DNA from 4 places in the Paenibacillus sp. JT22N1 genome. Region 1 is predicted to be linked to each of the others. Evidence: riboswitches for the same ligand, from Rfam matches in the RefSeq annotation. Region 1 holds a riboswitch; each other region holds the start of a gene.
The links. A riboswitch is a leader RNA that binds a small molecule or an ion and turns the genes downstream of it on or off. The one in region 1 is predicted to bind cyclic di-AMP.
Positions count from the first base shown of each region.

Region 2: linked by a shared signal. The riboswitch ahead of AC58UU_RS20565 (stalk domain-containing protein) and the one ahead of AC58UU_RS21640 (CAP domain-containing protein) in region 1 are both predicted to bind cyclic di-AMP.
Region 3: linked by a shared signal. The riboswitch ahead of AC58UU_RS23110 (hypothetical protein) and the one ahead of AC58UU_RS21640 (CAP domain-containing protein) in region 1 are both predicted to bind cyclic di-AMP.
Region 4: linked by a shared signal. The riboswitch ahead of AC58UU_RS33130 (C40 family peptidase) and the one ahead of AC58UU_RS21640 (CAP domain-containing protein) in region 1 are both predicted to bind cyclic di-AMP.

Region 1 is NZ_JCAUAW010000011.1:175,425-180,564, forward strand. It holds gene AC58UU_RS21620 (FMN-binding protein) at 1-376, shown strand, start outside; gene AC58UU_RS21625 (FAD:protein FMN transferase) at 388-1,281, shown strand; gene AC58UU_RS21630 (RnfABCDGE type electron transport complex subunit D) at 1,271-2,080, shown strand; gene AC58UU_RS21635 (DinB family protein) at 2,191-2,661, shown strand; cyclic di-AMP (ydaO/yuaA leader) riboswitch at 2,825-2,957, shown strand; gene AC58UU_RS21640 (CAP domain-containing protein) at 2,962-3,612, shown strand; gene AC58UU_RS21645 (LURP-one-related/scramblase family protein) at 3,879-4,379, shown strand; gene AC58UU_RS21650 (DinB family protein) at 4,574-5,056, shown strand; gene AC58UU_RS21655 (oxidoreductase) at 5,124-5,140, opposite strand, start outside.
Region 2 is NZ_JCAUAW010000010.1:295,922-301,061, forward strand. It holds gene AC58UU_RS20545 (sensor histidine kinase) at 1-868, opposite strand, end outside; gene liaF (cell wall-active antibiotics response protein LiaF) at 917-1,579, opposite strand; gene AC58UU_RS20555 (PspA/IM30 family protein) at 1,752-2,378, opposite strand; gene AC58UU_RS20560 (LiaF transmembrane domain-containing protein) at 2,406-2,696, opposite strand; cyclic di-AMP (ydaO/yuaA leader) riboswitch at 2,859-3,010, shown strand; gene AC58UU_RS20565 (stalk domain-containing protein) at 3,015-3,806, shown strand; gene AC58UU_RS20570 (hypothetical protein) at 3,938-4,108, opposite strand; gene AC58UU_RS20575 (DHH family phosphoesterase) at 4,191-5,140, opposite strand, start outside.
Region 3 is NZ_JCAUAW010000012.1:143,283-148,422, reverse strand. It holds gene gdhA (NADP-specific glutamate dehydrogenase) at 1-1,300, opposite strand, end outside; cyclic di-AMP (ydaO/yuaA leader) riboswitch at 1,563-1,699, shown strand; gene AC58UU_RS23110 (hypothetical protein) at 1,787-2,173, shown strand; gene AC58UU_RS23105 (tetratricopeptide repeat protein) at 2,366-2,935, opposite strand; gene AC58UU_RS23100 (carbohydrate ABC transporter permease) at 3,028-3,906, opposite strand; gene AC58UU_RS23095 (ABC transporter permease) at 3,921-4,874, opposite strand; gene AC58UU_RS23090 (extracellular solute-binding protein) at 5,109-5,140, shown strand, end outside.
Region 4 is NZ_JCAUAW010000024.1:77,361-82,500, forward strand. It holds gene AC58UU_RS33115 (glycosyltransferase family 2 protein) at 1-196, shown strand, start outside; gene AC58UU_RS33120 (stalk domain-containing protein) at 220-1,674, shown strand; gene AC58UU_RS33125 (hypothetical protein) at 1,671-2,330, opposite strand; gene AC58UU_RS33130 (C40 family peptidase) at 2,512-3,402, opposite strand; cyclic di-AMP (ydaO/yuaA leader) riboswitch at 3,405-3,563, opposite strand; gene AC58UU_RS33135 (MgtC/SapB family protein) at 3,642-4,322, opposite strand; gene AC58UU_RS33140 (glycerophosphodiester phosphodiesterase) at 4,395-5,138, opposite strand.

The DNA.
Region 1 (5,140 bases):
TATTTATGCCGCAGGATATTTCGCAACGGAAACTCAGGCAACGATACAGCAACCACCACCACCACAACAAGCCCAAGTTACACAGACTAAAAGCAGTCAAACAAATAAACTTTATAAAGAGGGTACCTATATGGGTACAGGAAGTAATCGACGAGGATCAATTCAGGTGGCAGTCACCATAAAAAGCGATAAAATTACAGATGTTGAAATCAGTCATTTTGCCATGCATTATACAATTGATGACGTTGTAGGGCTGCCTAAAGAAGTGGTACAAAAACAAAGTGCGCAAGTACGGAATGTTTCGGGTGCAACTTACAGTACACAAGCATTTAAAGATGCCGTACAAGATGCGCTCTCTCAGGCGAGAAACTCATAATGGGCAAAATCATGAAAAAAACGAAATTATTTATGGATACTGTTGTAGATATACAGGTCGTTTCTCGGAAATCAAAGGACCTGACAGAAGCAGCCATTGATCGGGCTTTCGAGGCATTTCGGAAAGTCGAACAAGCCTGCAGTCGTTTCAGCCTGGACAGTGAATTGATGGAGGCATGCCGAGTAATAAAAACTCCAGTTCGGATTAGTCCGTTTTTATTTGAGCCTTTGAAGTTTGCTTTGGAGGTGGCGAAATGGACGAATGGCATATTTGATCCTACGGTGGGAAAAGCAATGGAAGAACTGGGATTCAATCAGCATTATTTAACTGGGGAGACCATCCAAAGTTCCTCTTCGGGTTCCGCTACCTATCGGGATATCATCTTAAATGAACAGGATCGTACGTTGTATTTGCGGAAGCCGCTGGTGATTGATTTAGGTGCCGCGGCTAAGGGATTCGCCATCGACTTGGCTGCTCATGAGTTGAAAGAATTTGAAGGATTTGTTGTCAATGCCGGAGGTGATCTCTATGCTGGGGGAGTAGACGAAAGCGGCAGCAAGTGGAGAATTGGCATTCAGCACCCCGAGTATAAAGAACAAATCATACACACAGTTGAAATATCGAATGAGTCGGTCTGTACCTCTGGAAGTTACGAGCGCAAGTGTGCATTAAAAGTTGGTATGCATCATATCATCGACCCCAGAACTAAACAATCACCGGGCGAATTGGTCAGCTGCAGCGTCTTCGCCCCTTACGCTATGATGGCGGACGCCTTTTCGACGGCCTTCTTTTTATTGGGGTTGGACCGCGGGAGAACGTTAATAGAACAACTTGATCTCAAGGGAATCTTGATTACATCCGATTTACAAATTTATAGTGTAGGGGGTAATTATAATGACAGCTAACCAATGGATTAAAACACCAAAGGGATATGTCGTAGTTTCCATGGTTGCCTTTCTAATAATTGCCGCCATATGGTCATTAGATTTCACGGGCATTTATAATGGCATTATTGCCGTCGGAATTTCTACAGCCGTGGATATCCTTTGTTCCCGCATTGCCAAAAAGAAGCGAATGATGCCGGATGGTGCAGTGATAACAGGGTTAATCATTGCTTTAATCTTAAGCACAACTTCCTCATGGTATATTGTTGCTGCAACTTCCATTATCGCTATTTTGTCCAAACATTTACTTGTTCATAAGAAAAAACCAATCTTCAATCCAGCGGCTTTCGGACTGCTTCTGTCCATCCTATTCTTTCGAACAGGACAAAGCTGGTGGGGCGCATTCGGGGATCTTCCCACATGGACAGTCGTGTTTCTATTAATTGGCGGATACATTGTGACGAACCGGGTGAACAAATTCCCACAAGTTTTTTCATTTCTAGGAACGTATTTCATCTTATTATTTATTATGGGGATTATTGATGTCGGAGACGCCACTGACGCACTTCGATCACCTTTTATCAATGCTTCTCTTTTCTTTGCTCTTTTTATGCTAACAGATCCGCCTACTTCACCAGCTAAATATAAGGATCAAGTTATTTTTGGCTTCCTTAGTGCGATCGTGGGTGCAGTTATTTATGGCATTTTTGGAGGTTTGATGTACTTATTTATAGGATTGCTTATCGGGAACTTATACCACTTACTTGTACCGAAGCTTAGGAACGCCACTATCATAAAGCCTGGCAGACTAATTAAATGAGGGATTATTTACATACGAACAAATGTACTGTATATTTGTTCGTAAGGAAATACAGACAATTATAAAACAACTAGGCATGAATTATTGAGAAGTTTAAAGGAGTGTTAATCATTAACGGAACAGATCTTGTTATATTGAACTTGGAAGAAGTCCGACGTAGAAGTATTAAAGTTTGGAACGTTATTCCTCTAACTATGCTGGATTGGAGGCCTGATGCACAAGCCTTAAACATTAAAGAAATGATCCGGCACATATTGGACGGCGAGCATTATTATCATCTTGCAATACTGAACAGAGGAAGTCTATCTTCATACGATTCTCCTTTTGACAATCGGGAATTTTCTTCGGTGGAAGATGAACTGATATTCGCACAAGTGTACAGAGAACAATTCTTGAATACCGTTAAAACGTTCACCCCTGAGGATTTGTCAAATATTAAAATTAATCGAAGTGACGTAGGGTATGTTCGAACTTTAGGAGATATGTTAATGAGGATCGCATACCACGAATCCGTTCACACCGGGCAACTGCTAGATTATATGCGAACGGCTGGAATCGATCGGCCACGAATTTGGGATTGAATGTGGTTTTCAACGGAATTTCAAGGAATTGAGATATTTTCTTAGTTAATATTTTGGTCAAGAAGTGACGGCTGATACCGCTTGCAAAATATTTCTGGAAAATTTTGAGTCATGTTCTCTATGATTTCACATGTTACAATTTGTGAGATCCATATGGATCAAATAACTCAGAAGGCCGAAGCTTCATGTGAAGCACGGGGGACCCATTATTTGGGGTGAAGCCGCGTCAGCGGCCGGGTGATTACTCTTTGATCCGAATCCGACAGCTAACCTCGCAGGCCGCAAAAGGAGAGGTTTATTTTGAAACGTTACAAAAAGCTTGTGGTTACCGGCGCAATAGGTTTGAGCGTTCTCGTAGGTTCGAGTGCGGCAATGGCCGCACCAGCAACCCATACGGTATCAGGTAATGATACAATGTGGTTAATATCCCAGAAGTATGGCATAAGCCTATCTTCGCTTATTAAGGCAAACCCTCAAGTTGCCAATCCGAACGTGATTTGGTCTGGTATGAGCCTCAACATTCCTGGCAGCACGAACACAAATGCTGGTACTAAAACGCCAGTTACGACTGCGCCATCTCAAACAACTTTTGCTAACCAAGTCGTTAACTTAGTTAACCAAGAACGATCAAAGGCTGGATTGCGTCCATTAACCAGCAATAGCGCACTTACCGCCATGGCTTTGGACAAAGCGAAGGATATGTACAACAATGGTTATTTCGATCATACCTCGCCGACTTATGGGTCGCCTTTTGATATGATGAGCACATACGGCATTCGCTATTCATACGCAGGTGAAAACATTGCAAAAGGTCAACAAACGCCTGAAGCTGTCATGGAAGCTTGGATGAACAGCACGGGTCATCGTCAAAACATTCTTAGCCCCAACTTCACCCAAATTGGTGTTGCCTATTTTAACGGCGAATGGGTACAGGAATTCATTAGCAATTAACGCACTAACGTATGTCTGCAGAATATTTCAAGAAAAACCAGCAACTTTTTGTTGCTGGTTTTTTTGTTGCAAGGCGTGCAACTGCGCTTTATTTTGCTAATAAAACACTATGCTATCCTCAGTCTTGGATGGGGAACAATCATCTCGAACATATTGAAGTCAATTGATCACAAAAGGGAATGACCGAACGATATTTGGAAAATAACTGGGAATATGTGTAACTCTACATCCTCTGCATCGTATAAATATCAAAGGGAGGCGAGTGAATGAATCTATATTTTCGGGATAATTTTTTTAATACCGGTGTTACTGAGATTCTAGGTGAACAGGAAGAAACCGTCGGTCATCTTGATTTGAAAAGCTCTTTTGGATCTGCGATCGAGGTGTATGGGCAGAATGGCCAACTGTTGTGCAAAGGAAGTTTTCCGATCTTCTCAAGCAAATGGGAGGTTACGGGTGCAGATGGTGGACAATTAGGTGTGTTGAGAAGCAGAATTGCGTTTTTCACCAAAAAATTCACATATGAAACCAAAGGGCGGGGTAACTACGAGATTATATCCCCAGTATTTTCAAAAGAATATGAGATATCTGATGAATCCGGCGCGCTTGTTGCCCGTTTCGAACAAGTAAACGGATGGTTTTCTTCAGGCGCTTTTCTTCTGAAGAATCAATGCGAAAATTTGGATACTTACGAACTTGTCGCGGTGATCATGGGAATGCACGCGATTCAGAAAAGGCAGAACTCTGGGGCAAACGCAATCTATTGAGTGAAGACCAAAATAGATGTTCATCTGAGAACTATAGTTGAATACTAAAATGAGCAGATGGCCATGGCTGTCTGATCATTTTTTATGTAATGGTAAATGAATGTTTCCATTAACAGGTGAGCAATAGTGCGAATGTGTGTTCTAGTTCGTAGATGTGTGCTATGATCTATCCATTATGACTAAGAGGTGATCTCATGGATTTACGCAGCAGCACAATTAGTGAATACGAACAGTTTTGTAAATGGACAAATATTTTGCATCAACTAAGTGATAAAGATTGGCACAGCCCAATTACAGTAGGAAAAGCATCGATAGCCGGAATCATCGCACATCTTAGAAATTGGGATCTTCATTTAATGAATGTTGTCATTCCTTCCATCAGGGAGGGCAAAGGAATGGAGTTTCCCGATTTCAACTCATTCAACAGTAAAGCATATCAATACGCAAATTCGGGTATTTCGAAAGATCAACTTCTTCAAGAATTCTCAAGCGACAGAATGAAACTGATCGATATATTAAAGAGCATGAAATCAGAGGAATTACTGTTAGAAGTATCAGCAAACGGTGTGTCAAATTGTCCTAGAACAGGTACGCCATATTCACTGGTATACATAATTCAAGAATTTACTGAGCACGATGATCACCACAAAAAGCAAATTATGAGTATTCTTGATTGAGATAGCATGCAACGTTAGTAAAGGAGCTTGCTTCTCAGCAGCTCCTCTTTTCTATTAAATGGGCTTGTTAAAAAAAGTCCATTC
Region 2 (5,140 bases), on a different contig from region 1:
GAACACCGTCAGGACGATGCAGCAGCTTCACTTCCAGCTTGTTCGCCTTTGAATGACGCAGAGCATTAGAAAGCGCCTCTTGTACAATACGGAATAAATGGTCCTCAATCCCCTTATTCAAGCGGATATCCTCGTCCATATCCCAAGTAATCGCCATGGGCACTTTAGCCGCAAGCTCCTTCAGAAGCTCGACAAGTCCTTCGGACAGTCGTTTCCCTTCCAGATGAATAGGTCTTAAATGCAGAAGCAAGGCTCTCATTTCCGATTGGGCGACAGAAGCCATCTCCTCGATGAGATGAATTTGCCGTTTAGCCTTCTCGAAATCTTTATCCAAGGTCCGCCCTACTGCCGTTGCCGTCATCGATATCGCAAATAATTGCTGGCTCACCGCATCATGAAGCTCTCGTGCCAATCGCTGTCTTTCTTCAATCACGGCAGATAGCTTTGCTTTCTCTGCAAGCTCCGCATTATCATTCGATAAGCGCTGTAGGGAAGTAACCTGCTCTTCCCACCGCTTCATAATACGGCCTAACTGATCACCCAGGCGTCCGATTTCATCTTCACCGTGTTGGAAGCCGCCGCGGGCAAACGTCCCTTTTTCGAGCAAAATCATCGTTTCCATCATCGGCTCAAGCCTTCGAGTAATTCGGTTGCTATTCCAGAAGCCATACACAGCGCCAATGCCGCCTATAACCAGAATCGCCATAAATGTAAATTTAACGCCCTCTTGCCAGCTCGTAAATGGCACAATTAGATTGCGTGAATTCAAAAAATAAATGATCGCGCCAAACACAACGAAACTAAAGATGATCGATTCACTCATGCTGCGCCATATCATATTCGTTAATCGTCGTTTATAGCCATCCAATTGGTGATGAACCTCCTCGAGATTTTACGCGTGCCTAAGCGCACATTCTCACAATACTTTGATCTTGATATCTCCTACGATGTAAGAAAGCACAAGTTTCACGCGGTGATCGCAAAGCTCATAGTTAGGGGACTGCCAGATCAGCTTGTTCATAACCCCTGACTCACGCTCATTTGCAACTTGAATCTGCCCAAACGAGATGGAAGCCGTCACAGCGACACCGATATCCTCCGGCACTTTTATATCTACATCTCCTACAACGCCTTGCAGGATGACCGTGGTTTCCTTTTGCTCCAAAATCGCAAGTGAAAGATCAATGTAGGTTTCTCCAATAATGTACCAAGTGGAACTGTTGCGTAAAATCCAAGGCTCACGGCCTAAACGGACGCTATCCACCAATTTCTGCTTTTGCATATACGTGTCGTCTTTGTGTACTTGCTTAGATCGTATGAAAAACAAACCTAGCGAAATTAAAACAATAGAGAACACAATGGTAATGTGATCCCCGAATAAAATCACTGCCCCTACGCCGATCAGTACATAACCTTTGCGTTCTTTGCGTGAACGGACCCGATGAATGCCTAGCAAGATGAGGATAATGGCAAGAATGGGGAAAAAGCCTATCGTATGATCTAGAAGCAAAAAAAGACCGGCTCCAATCAGCACTAGTGCTGTATTGCGGTTACGGTTGCTTTTAGTTTCTTCTCCCATCGCTGCACCTCCTCTGGCTGACTTTTAATTAGTTCATATAGATTCTTAGCATACCATAAGAATGGACGACCTCCAAGATGCAAATCCTTGCGCGGCAAGGCTTCCGCATGAGTCATGGAGGTCAAAGGCCCATCTGCGCCTACTTATTAGGCGCTGGTGGGATAACACGCGGCTATTTCTTGCCGCGCGGGTCGGTGTCATCGCTGGAGCGATGCTGCTGCCACTCCTGCTGGAACTTGCCGCGCAGCGCGCGCAGTTCCTGTTGAAGGTTGCCGCCGGCTTCCTTCAGCGTCTCTTGCGACAGGCGGCCCGCTTCGCGGAGCCCCTGCAGCGCTTCCCGGCCGAGCTCGCGGCCGGTCACTTCCAGCTCGCGCCAAGTGTCGCGAGCCTCTTTCTCGTGCAGCCCGCTGCTCGGCGGCTGCCCCCCCTCGGCTGCGTGCCCTGCACGCAGCCCGCGCAGTTCATCCGCGAGCGCCAGGCACACGTCCTGGCTGCTCGCGTACTGCGCGCGGTAGTGCTCGCAAGCGGCTTCCTCGCGCTGCTTCTCTTGCAGCGCTAGCCGCGCGAGCTCTTCATCGCCGGCGCGCATCGCCAACTCGGCTTGCTCGCCGCGCAGCTGAGCCATCTCCTCCGCGTTCACACTGTGGCTTCGCAGCTCAATTGTTCGCTGCAGTGCCTCCTGATAGCGCTGTTCCAGCTTCTCAATCACGCTGTTCCCCCGTTCATGGTGATCATGTTTGCCGGTCGTTTCTTGCCATGCAGCTTCTGCCATCTTGCCAATGCGATCCAATATACTCATGTTGTCACACCCCCAATTTCTTATGATTTAAAATTCATTTCTTTTCTTCAATAAATGAATACCATACACCACTAAACATGCTGCGAACGCAATCGCTATGAAGCCCGATAGTTTAATGGTCAATATCAAGCCGCCCGAACCGGCGATAAACCATCCAATTTTCTTCCCATTCTTAATGCCTACATAACCTAACCCAAGCATAGCTGCCGGGAATAAAAACCCCATTAAATGAACATGACCACCCAGCTGATGCAGACAAATAAGTAAACCTGCCGTGATCAAAACTAGTGCCAACCCTTTCGATCGATCCATACTCATATTGCTTACCGCCCTTCACGTATTCTTCATGCTTCTATCGTAACGGAAATGGAAATATGTCAAAACGGACTCGCGACTGTTTTTGTACCTAGACCTAAGTCCAGTACGCACTACGACCTCCATCCATATTTTGGTCGTTGTCCCACCGAGCCTCGAATGCTAAACTATTTGAAGCCGAGTCCGGTGCACAGACAAAGTGCCGGTACGGGGGACGATTTACATGGGGTGAATATTTGCTCTTCATCGGAGCAGACTAGGGAGAACCTTCTTCCCGAACCCGTCAACTAACCTCGAAGGCTCATGAAGGAGGATTACCAATTGCATACAATTACTAAAGGGTTAACTAGCCTTGCTGTGTCTTTAACAGTGTTGGCAGGAGGCTTTCTTTCCCCATTTACGGCGAATGCCGCTGAGATGGATGTGAAAGTTCAAGTCAATGATGAACTGGTTCAATTTCCGGATGCTCAGCCTTTTCTGGATGACAATCATGCTACCCAAGTACCGATTCGTTTCGTAACGGAAAAGCTAGGTTATGACGTGAAGTGGCAAAAAGAAGGCGATGAGATCAAAGTCACGCTAAATAACAACAAACATTCGATCACCTTAGTATCGGGGCAAAAAGAAGCTGAAATCGATAGCAATCGTGTCGAGATGGACACACATGTGGAATTCCAAAATGGACGCGTTTACGTGCCTCTTCGTTTTCTAAGCAAAGCATCCGATATTCCCGTTCAGTGGGATGCTAGCAGCAAATTAGCTATTCTAAGTAAAGATGGCAACAAGCATGCGCCAGATTATGAATTGTTTCAATCCACGGCCTATTCAGCAGATCCATCTGAGAATGGCGGCTACGGAGCTTTTGATTATATGGGTAATCCATTAGGTATTGGAACCGTTGCTGTAGATCCCACAGTGATTCCTCTAGGATCTAAGCTCTATATAGAAGGTTATAATTTCAACGGCTTACCTGCAGGCGGCATGTATGCTTACGCAACAGATACAGGCGGTGCAATCAAAGGCAAGCGTCTTGATATCTTTATCCCAGGATCCAAGCAATCTTTGATGAAGTTTGGTATCCAAACCATTAAAGTGTACAAACTATCCAATTAAACGGCTCCAAACAAAAAAGCTGGTTTCTGAGATTTATTTCTCAAGAAATCAGCTTTTTTTATTTTAAGGTGGAAAAACCAGAAAAGCTGCTCTCCCATCATATAGTGATGAGAAGAGCAGCCTGCAGTTACTTAAACTTGATTTTTGGGGATACCATTTAAACTTGGGACGTAATCAGGTGCCTCGTTGCTCGATAGCGTTTGAGCTTCTTCCATGAAATTAGCGTTATTCTGCTGATTGTTTTTCTTATCTGCTTTGTTATCTTCGCGGTCATGCTTGGGATCGGCGTCATTTTTGGGCATAGCATTCACCTCCATTGTCTCATAGTTAGTATGAGAAGGTGGCTTGCATTTTATCCCAGTTATCTGGAATTGGCGTTGCTCTTTATATGACTGAACTACCCTCGAGGGTTTTAGTTTTTCTTGCCGCCATATGCTCCATTAGGAATGCAACATACGTTTCGTCCCGAACTAACCAAGCTGCATAATCCCTTTTGACATAACGTTCCGCCTCTTCGAAAGTAGAAAAGTGTTGGTTGGATTCGACCCCATCCACATCGACTTCCCACCTGCCTTCAGAAGGAAAAATAAACACTTGTTGTTCATTTCTATTCTCATAAAGTGATCCATAAACAGAATTTTTCGTGTTAAATGTATTTTTATTCGCATCAGCGCGAATGGGCTCCATCGGAAATGGCTTCGCTACATACCATAGATAGGCTTCTTCTGTCATAGAGCAACCGGAAGCTTTCGCATGGCCTCCTCCTCCATAAAGACCCGCAATTTCCGAGACGTCGATGTGATCGTGAATCGTTCGAAAGCTTATCTTTTTACCGCCCATATTCATGATTGCGATGTAATCCAGATGAGGATTTTCTTTGCCTAGATCGTTTCCAAGTTCAGAATGATAGGATTCCGCATGAACGATCCCTACATGATGATCATCTATTCGGGAGTGGATGATTTCTCTCTTTTTTCTTCGTACATAGCGTTCGATTTTTTCTTCTTCCATATCCAAAATTTTTTCTTCAAAGGGATCGAATGCAAAGTGCTCGCTTTGCTGAATGCGAGCCACCATTTTTTCCTCAAATTCTTCGATGGAAATTAGATAAAAGAGATCGTTTAATCGCTTAGCCTTGATGTATTCATTCTGTTCCCATTCCCATGTATCATACTGACGGACCAATTCGACGAATTCATCTAATCCCTTCATTGGCTTCAACAATCCGTTCTGGATCAGATACTCATAAAATAGAGAAGTTGCAGAAGCGAGTTTTCCATTTTCATACGCGATCTGAACCATTCCCCACGAATATTTGTTTAAATGAAGCGAGG
Region 3 (5,140 bases), on a different contig from region 1:
GGTTGCCCGGATGCCCGTATTCCTCTGCCGCTTGGACAGCGCTTTTGTAAATATTTTTCATAATCGCATGGAGCTTATCGTCTACCTCATGGAATTGCCATGAGTACCTCATGCTGTTTTGAGACATTTCTAGCGCTGATACTGCAACGCCGCCTGCATTCGCTGCCTTGGCCGGTCCAAATAGCACACCTGCCTGCAGGAATACATCAATCGCTTCCAAGGTAGATGGCATATTCGCGCCTTCCCCCACCGCTATTACTCCGTTGCTTACAAGGATCTTCGCCGCATCCTCATTAATCTCGTTCTGTGTTGCGCTAGGAAGCGCAATTTCGCATGGAACGGACCATATGTCGTGACAACCCTCATGATAGGTTGCTGTCGGATGCTCCTTTACATACTCGCTGATTCTCTTTCTCTCAACTTCCTTCAACCGTCGAATCGTGTCTAGGCAGATCCCTTTTTTATCATAGATATAGCCATTGGAGTCGCTGCAAGCAACGACCTTGGCGCCTAATTGTATCGCCTTTTGCATGGAATATATGGCCACGTTGCCGGAGCCGGAAACTACTACGGTGCTGCCCTCGAAGCTAAGGCCCTTGGATTGCAGCATTTCATTCACAAAGTAAACACATCCATACCCAGTCGCTTCGGTACGTCCCAAGCTGCCTCCATAGATGATCCCTTTTCCTGTCAGTACACCAGCCTCGTAAGCACCGCGAATTCTCTTGTACTGACCGAACATGTAACCAATTTCGCGTGCACCTACGCCAATGTCTCCTGCCGGAACGTCGGTATCTTGACCCATATATTTATAGAGCTCTGTCATGAAACTTTGGGTAAAGCGCATGATTTCATTATCGGACTTTCCTTTAGGATCGAAATCGGAGCCGCCTTTACCGCCGCCGATGGGCTGGCCTGTAAGGGAGTTTTTGAACGTTTGTTCAAATCCAAGAAATTTAATAATGCTCGCATTAACGGAGGGATGAAAACGCAATCCACCCTTGTACGGCCCAATCGCACTGTTAAATTGAACACGAAAACCACGATTAACTTGCGTAATCCCTTGGTCATCTACCCATGGCACGCGGAAAGTGATTAAGCGCTCTGGTTCCACGATCCGCTCAAGAATACCTGATTTCATATACTTCGGATGCTTTGAGAGAACCGGGATCAGCGACTCTAAAATCTCCTTCACAGCTTGATGGAACTCATACTCATAAGGATTACGTTTGACTACGGTTTCGTATACGACGTGTACATATTCCCTTGCAACTACCTCATTGTCCACTTGAACAATCACAATCTCATCCACCTTCACAATCAGTTATGTTAAAAATGTCTAATAGTATAGTTTTACCTTATCCTTGGCAATTGAGCAATTAAAATTTACATGTCATGTAAGCTTACTTTGTTGTGTTAATCAAGTGTTCATTTGGTATGAAATAAAATAACATGACATCCATGCTCCGTTACTAGGTACAAGACTGATGACATAAAAAATATAAGTAAATATTACTATTGTTTCTAATTATGTATTGGGGTAAATTGATAAAATAAGAATGAATCATACTACGCTTAATTCTTTAGATTAAAGAAGCGGGGGAACCAAGTTTTCTGGGGTGAGTACACTTTTTAAGTGTTAGGGTTAACTTTCAACCCGAATCCGTCAGCTAACTTCGTCAGCGTAGAAAGAAAATGATAGAAATATTAAAAGGGTCCTTTATATTTTAGGACTATATTCCCTCGCTTCCTTTTTTCGTTCAAGAGAAAAAAGGAGGAATTAGACATGTTTATTAAGAGAGTTACCAAAGAGGTGAAGAAGCTTTTTCAATTGAAAAGATCAAACACTTCTGTACAGCGTCAAGATGAGATTCTTCACTTAAAGCGACGGCTGGAGGAGTTTGACATTCAATTTTCGAATTTGGCGTATCGGCCATCAGGTGTCGAAACACAGGCTTTATTGGAAATAAGCAAAACGGTCGGACAAAACAATGACTTGCTAAACCAACTAAGTTCGGAAAGTGAATTAGCGGTTCAACAATTACTAGCCAATCGCGTCGGCATTTCCCCAAAAATTTGGGAGGAACATCACAAATTTATCGTAACTATGGCTCATATTTTTGGTGGTCCGTATCCTTGTCTCAGAGAGTACATCAGAAGTAGTATTATATGAGCTTCGTTGAAGGTTTCTATATATTTTTCGGTTGGTTGCTACTTCTACCTTCTACATTAAGCCCGTCATAACCAACTTTTTGAATGTATGTTATGGAAGTCCTTCAAAAAACAATACTAAAAAGCAGCCTCTGTGAAGAAGCTGCTTTTTAGTATTGCATTAGTAAGTGGTCTATCACTCTATACAATAATGTTATGTTTTTCCAGCAGTTTCATCAAGGTCTTCGTTGTAAGCCAATATCCCGCGTTTAAAATAATGAAGTTTTTCGTCTGAGGTAGTTTCCATTAAATTGGTGATCAACAGTTCAACACTTTCTTTGTAGTTTTGGCTATTGTACAGAGCCATGGCGAGAAACACTTGAATTGCCCGATTCTCTGGAAATTCTCTCACGCCTCTGCGCAACGTCTCAACTGCTTTTTGGTAGTACCCCCAGTAGCGGTATGTACTCCCCAGACCCATTAGGCATCTTTCTAGGTCAGAACCAGATAGGCCTAACTTAAGAGCCCGCTCATAATGTGGAATAGCCTCACGTCCAAGGCCGGAGTTGTCATGCACTATCCCGGTTTGGTAGTTGATTTCTGCATCATCCGGGTAATCGGATAGCAATTCTAATAACTGCTCGCGAACCTCACTTAAGATCGCTTGATCTTGTTTGGCTCGCCCTTCTTCACGCCGTTCAATTATTTTGCTCAATTCGTTTCTTGTCATATTTTCACCATTCCCAAGTTTGGCAGTCTTTTTTAAATGAGACCATTTTAACATAAAACTGACTCTCATTGCGTTAACGGGAAACAATAGTTCAATTGGTAACGACGAATCATAAGAGGTGACATAATCCTTATCTCTCCTGCCATTTACTCCTTGATAGACCCCACAACCATGCCTTTAACGAAATATTTCTGCAGGAACGGATACACGATGAGAATCGGCAGAGCACCGATGAAGATTTGTGCAGCCTTCACTGTGTTATTTGATATGTTCTCCATTTCCCGTCCAAGTGAAGACAGCTGCGTCGAATCGAGTTGAATCAAGATCGTCTGAAGGAAGGTGGCCAGCGGATAATCTTGAATGTTATTCAAATAGATTAGCCCGTCGAACCAAGAATTCCAGTGACCGACCATTTTGAACAGCGAGAGTGTGGCGATAGACGGTAGGGATAGCGGAATGTAGACAAGCATCAAAATTTTAAACTGCCCCGCACCATCAATTAACGCCGCTTCTTCAAGCGCTTTCGGGATGCTTCGGAAGAAGTTGAGCAGCAGCACGATCAGCCAAACATCGATGGCTCCCGGAAGTATAAGCGCCCAAAGGGAGTTCATCAGCCCGAGCTTTTGGATGACGATATAGGTAGGAACCAACCCCCCGCCAAAGAGCAGGGTCACTACAAAAAACCACGAATACCAAGTGCGACTCCGCATCACAGTCGAGTCCTTCGAGAGCGGGTAGGCGGTCAAAAAAGTAACGATCATCGTAATGAGCGTGCCGATCACCGTCCGTTGCACGGATACCCAAAGCGAATGAAGAAAGTTTTCGTTGGTTAGTGTCTTCTTATATGCATCCAGCGTAAAGTCGATCGGGATCAATCCTACCAGGTTGGCATTCGCCGGCCCACGGCCACTGAAGGAAACCGCGAGCGTATGAATGAGCGGAAGAATGCATAAGAAGGCGATGACAGCCAAGAACACATAGTTGCAAATGTTGAAAATCCGGTATGGCAGAGTTTTATGGTACAAGTCGAAGCCCCCCTTTAGAAGATTCGGTAATTAGCCATCTTAAGTGCAAGCCGATAGACCGATAGAATCAGAATACAGCTCACAATGGATTTGAATAGTCCGATCGCCGTAGCAAAGCTTAACTTCTGGCTAAGTATACCGACCCGATACACATACGTATCGATGATATCCCCTTTCTCGTACACGAGCGGATTATATAAGTTATAAATTTGATCAAAGCCGGCACTGAGGATGCTGCTTAAGGATAAGGTTGCGCAGACGGTCATGATCGGGACGAGCCCCGGAAGCGTGACATGAACGGTTTGCTCCCAGCGGGAAGCGCCATCAACCTCCGCTGCCTCATAGAGTTCTGGGTTGATCCCCGATAAGGAAGCAAGATAAATAATTGTGCTGAAGCCAAATTCCTTCCACACCTCGCTCGTCACGACTGTAAATCTGAACCATTCTCCATCCCCCAGGAAGAAAACGGGAGGGAGACCAAACCAATCCTGCAGCACTCTATTGACAAGCCCTCCTTCAGGAGATAACAGATCGACCAGGATCGCACCCAAGATCACCCATGATAAGAAATGGGGAAGATACACTAGTGTCTGTACGATTCGCTTGAATGCCATCTTGCGAATCTCGTTGAGTAGGAGAGCAAACGCAACAGGGACGATAATCATGAATCCAATCTTCAGCGAAGCGATGAGCAGCGTGTTCCAGATCACCTGCAGACTGTCTGTTCGTTCGAATAACGCTTTAAAATGCTTGAACCCTACCCATTCGGATCCGGTAATCCCAAGGTATGGCTTATATTCCTGAAAGGCGATCACTACACCGAACATAGGCAAATAATGAAACAACAAGGCAAGGATTACAGCAGGGAGCAACATCAGATGAAAGGGCCAGGTTTTGCGAAATCGGCGGAGTGGTGACGTTTGGGTGCCCGTTTGGAACGAACCCTCGGGGTGTGTAGACGTGTTCATTCATTCACCTCTTTAAGGACTTATTGTGATTTGTTAACAGTGTAGCATAGGCTCACAGACAGCTATATACCATTTTCTTAACACCTGATAATGTTTTGTAAAGGCGATAGGTATGAGGAGGCCGGATGTTAATAAAAAAACATGCTGTGTTAACAAAGTGTTATTTCACCCGCCGATATATTCCTTTATGATTTGAATGTAAGCCCAATACAATAGGTTAAGGGGGAACGTACGTTGCATCTAACCAAACGAAGAATGGCACTAGC
Region 4 (5,140 bases), on a different contig from region 1:
CATTTTACAAATATGGCTATACCGCAAGCTAATGTTCCGCCTCATGAGCAAACGCGGGGATGAAGCTTTCCTGCTCCCTATCAGCGCTTCCCTGCTCCTCTATACGATCGTCCGCTCCGTTTGGTTAACTTGGAAACAAGGTGGCATCAATTGGAGAGGAACGTTCTACTCACTGCGCGAATTAAAAAAGAAGTAAATTCAGAAAGGATGATAGCTGCCATGCCACTTGCGCGTTTCCGCACTCTTACTTACACCGCGATGCTCAGCTGTCTGCTCTCGGCAGCCGTTATCTTCCCATCATCTACTTCAGCACAAGGTACCGTTCAAACACAAAGCCGAACGATTGCTCATAATGGCAAGTCGTTTACTGTGGAATGGGTCACCGTGGATCTCACCGATCCCTACTTGCGTGTTAAGCCTGTAACGGCTGAGAACGGCATCGGTCATGATGAGTCCTTCTCCTCCATGTTAACGAGGAACCATGCAATTGCAGGGATCAATGGGACTTTTTTTGACGCCTATGAAAAGGATGATACCCAGCGCTACCCGAATGGTTTGCTCATCGGCTCCGGTGAAATCATGCACTCAGGCATTAATCCTGCCTTTCTCGTTCACGCTGACAAAACCGCTAGCTTACAACGGATCCAAACGGAACACCAAATAAGCGTTACTCATCAGAGCAAAGCCTACACATTCACTGCTTGGGGTGTGAACAAATATTACGGTGATTCCGCCAATGATCAAGTCGTCTGGTACACGCGCGCTTTTGGGCCGACGATCGACTTTCCTAACTCAACCAAAGTTGTTCTCCGCGAGGGCAAAGTTACAGCCGTTACGACGCAGAGTGTCGATATTCCCGAAGATGGGCAAGTGTTTCTACTCGGAAATAGTGCCAACAATAAGACCTACGTGCTGCCTAATATTCATATTGGCGATACGGTGAAGCTGACTTCATCTCTCCATAATCAAGATACCGGAGCAAGCGCCATGCTTACAGCGGTTGATGCTGCTATTGGAGCAGGACCGCATCTGCTTACGAATGGCGCTTTTGATTTGGATGTCAACCGGGATGGCTTTACCGATCCCAAAATCACAACGAGTGCGAACGTACGCAGCTTCATTGGGTTAGACGCTTCCCATCAGTTTGTCATGGGGACACTCTCCGCAGCTACGATGGCGGATATGGCCCAAGTTCTTCTAAAGCTAGGTTTAACGGATGCGATGAATATGGATGGTGGTGCAAGTTCATCTCTGTATGCGAACGGCTCCATGCTGCGAAGTCCGGGTCGGGCGCTGAGCAATGCACTTGTGGTGGAACGTCTAGATCATCCACAAATCCAATTAGAGGTAAATGGACAATTCGTAAATGAGTTCCGAGGGTATTTATTGCAAGAAACAAGTATGGTACCCTTTCGGGGCATTCTAGAAAGAGTCGGTGCCAAATTCGAATGGAACGGGACAACCCGTACCTTAACTGTTCATCATGGTTCTACTAATCTTGCGCTTCGGCCGGATCATTCCGTGATGACTGTGAATGGGCAATCGGTCGTACTCCCTGAAGCACCTACCATACTAGATGGTCATATTTATATGCCCTTACGAGCTATTATTGAATCCTTAGGCGGACAGATCCAGTGGGATCCACAGCTTTATCGGGTCTCACTTCGCTTTTAGTGCACGCGATTCATTCGTACGATTCGGTAATACAGTTGGCTGCTCACCTCTTTCTCCACTTCCAAATAACCTTCCACATGCACATAATCACCCAATATAAAGGTGGATGCATCGGCAGACGCGGAGTGTGTCAGAAAGAGGAGAGCGGCTTTTTCATTTCCAACCACGAACCCCGTTTGCTCATTCACTTGAAACTTATCTAGAACTTTCCCATGGTGAGACCTAGCAATATGATGAAAGCGCCAAGACTGATCCTCTTTTATTAGAAAATAAAGTACGCGATTTCTCTGATTATTACTGAATTCCCTTGTCACACCAATCATGCAAACCTTCTCGCCGATACTAAGATACTCATCAACAACAAAGGATTTCAATCGCAAGCGATGCACATTTTTCTGCTGAATATAGGCTTCCATCTCTTCAATTGTCCTTTGATCCTTCGCATCCTGTTTCGTTGCGTAAAAGACTTCTTTTATAAACGTATCCGTCTGTAGACTTCTTGCCCCTTTGAAATGATTATACGTAAGAAAAAATCGATCAATGACTCCCCGAATCTCTTCTGGTATGGCAGGACCTTTTTCCACGATATACATGCTATTTGCATTATTCGAATGTCTTTTTTTATAAAACCAACTTTTCCAGACACTTAATTGCATGCGTTCGTGTCACCTGCTTTCTTCCAAACATTTCTTCATTATAGGCTAAAAACCATAAAATTTCGATAAAAATCGCAATATTTCGCGTAAAAAAAGAACATCTGCCTTCTATGCTTTCATTCGAAAGATTCATAGAAAACAAATGTTCGATGATTTAATCCTTTTTCATCACATGGCTTATTTACAGAACTCTTTTGGCTCCCACATATCTAGATCCCCAGTATGAACTGGCGAGACTATCTATCCTTACGCCTCTAGACGTTGTCGACGAAATGAATTGATCATTTCCCAGATAAATACCAACATGATTTACACTGCCTGAAGCAAAAAACACAAGATCTCCAGCCTTCAAGTCCATAACCCTGGTTCCTGCTTCATCGTACATTTGGACTGAAGTTCTGGGTAGATCAATACCTTTAGCTTCGTACAGATAGCGCACAAATCCGGAGCAATCAAACCCACTGGGTGTTGTGCCTCCCCAAACGTATGGCGTCCCCATGAACGTATTTGCTGTTTGCACGATTTGAGCAGACACGGATGGTTTAGCTACCGCTGCTACCTTTGGAGCTGGTGCTGGTGGCGGTGCAATCCAGGCTGGTTTGTGCGACTTGCCATCGACATTCACAATCGCGATACGATTCGCTTCATTCCACTCAATCGGAGAACCGAATGTTTCAGTGATGAAACGAAAGGGTACATACGTATTACCTTGATAAAGCGTTGGACTGCTTTCCAGACTAATCTTCTTGCTGTTCACAATCGCTTGCTTCTCGTCGGTTGTCAGTTGAATCGTCTGCTGCTTGTTCTTCAACGTGACCACGATGTCGCTTTCTTGCTTCGCCCAGCCTACTTGATAACCCAATTTCTCAGAGAGTACTCGCAGAGGAACTTGCAGCGTTCCTGCGTTGTCAATAAATGGCTGTACTTCTGGGAACTGAATCAACTCATCGTTGACCTGGACTTTCACAGTGGATGTAGATGATGCGGCTTGAACCGAGGGAGCTGAAAACAGAGATACTGCCGCACAAACAAGTGCGCATGAACAAATAAAGCTTTTGGTAAAAAGTTTCAAAAATTGTTCCTCCTTGAAGCCTCCGAGGTTAGTTGACGGGTTCGGGAAGAGGTTTCCCTAGCGCGCTCAGTTTATTAAACAGCTGAGCATTCATTCACCCCAAGTAAAGAAGTCCCCCGTACCAGAGCTTTTGCTGCTCCGAGATTCGGCATTTTTTGTCTATTTTAGACTAGCATAGTTAGTCTATTAGTTTCAAGTATTGTATAGTGGTAATAGTTTCCATGGTATAGTCTCTCGTATTAATTGCTTATCGTTTCAACTTCGGCAGCGAGTACATATTTGATCTTCTTGATTTTGGTGTAAACCGTTGTCGTACGATGTTTGTCTGCCGTGGAAATGACCAACTGAATTTGTTGGTTCTCGTTCAAGTCCTTGATTTTGATATGCTTCACCTTCATGTATTCTGCGCTGATTTGATCGATAAGCGTGGACATGTCCCCTTCAGGACTGAATATAATATTGATCGCCAAGTCCTTCTCCCTCAGCTTTTGTGGGCCAAGCAGCTTGATAAAGATCGGAAACAGATTGATTGCGAAAATAATAAGAATAACAGCTATAGTCGCTTCTTGATAAAATCCTGCTCCCGTTGCGATACCAAGAGCGGAAGCCGCCCATACCAATGCCGCGGTCGTAAGTCCCGAAATAATTTCATTACCTCGTCTTAAAATAACGCCAGCCCCAATAAAGCCTACCCCGCTAATGATTTGAGCCGCTAGCCTCATAGGATCCATATTCGTATATCCAGGGATGGAGTACTTTTGAACAGCTCCTATCGATACAATAGTGATTAAGCAGCTCGCCACCGAAATCACCATACTTGTTTTCATACCCAATGGTTTATGCTTGAGTTGACGGTCAATCCCGATCAACAGACCTAATAACAGCGCCATCCCTAGTTTCTCCAAAACAAGAAGACTCATTTCATGTCCCCATTCCTAAGATAAAATGAAAGGTAAAGCCCCGGAAACCGGGGCTTTTCGCATAGAAATTTTTCACTTGGAATCCTGCGTTTGCAACAAATCTTTTAATCTTCCAGGGAAGTCCGTAATAATACCCGAAACCCCAAGCCTAGTTAGATGCAGCAGATCATTTACTTCATTTGCCGTATAAGGGTAGACATAAAGCCCGCTCTCTGTCGCCTTTAGCATATCCTCGGCATCCAACATTTGAAAGTAAGGATGCAGCGAGTACACCTCCACATCAAAACTGCGCGCGTATGCGGTAGGATCAAGCAATTTGGATTGATACAAAAGACCGATCTTGGCTTCCGATTCCATTTGTTTGATCCTTCTGACACACTTATGGTCGAAAGATGAAACGATGACATTATTCAAACGGTTACGTCTGCGCAGAAATTCAACTATCTTATGCTCCATTCTGCCATCATAGGAGTATTTGATTTCCACGTTAATCATGATGGAATCGGGTACTAGATCAAAGACTTCGTCCAAAGTAGGCACGGTCTCTCCTTTGAACTCATCGCCAAACCAAAGACCCGCATCATAGGTTTTGATTTCCGATAAGCTTTTCTCCGCTATCAGGCCTTTCCCGTTTGTAGTCCGATTTAACGTCATATCATGGCACACGACGATTTCCTCGTCAGCGGTCAAATGAACGTCAAGCTCAATCCCTTCGCATCCCTGGCTTAACCCAAGCCTGAAGGCAGCGAGCGTATTTTCTGGGGCCATTCCTTTGGCCCCACGATGTGCAATAATCATTGGTTTATTACTAAGCATTC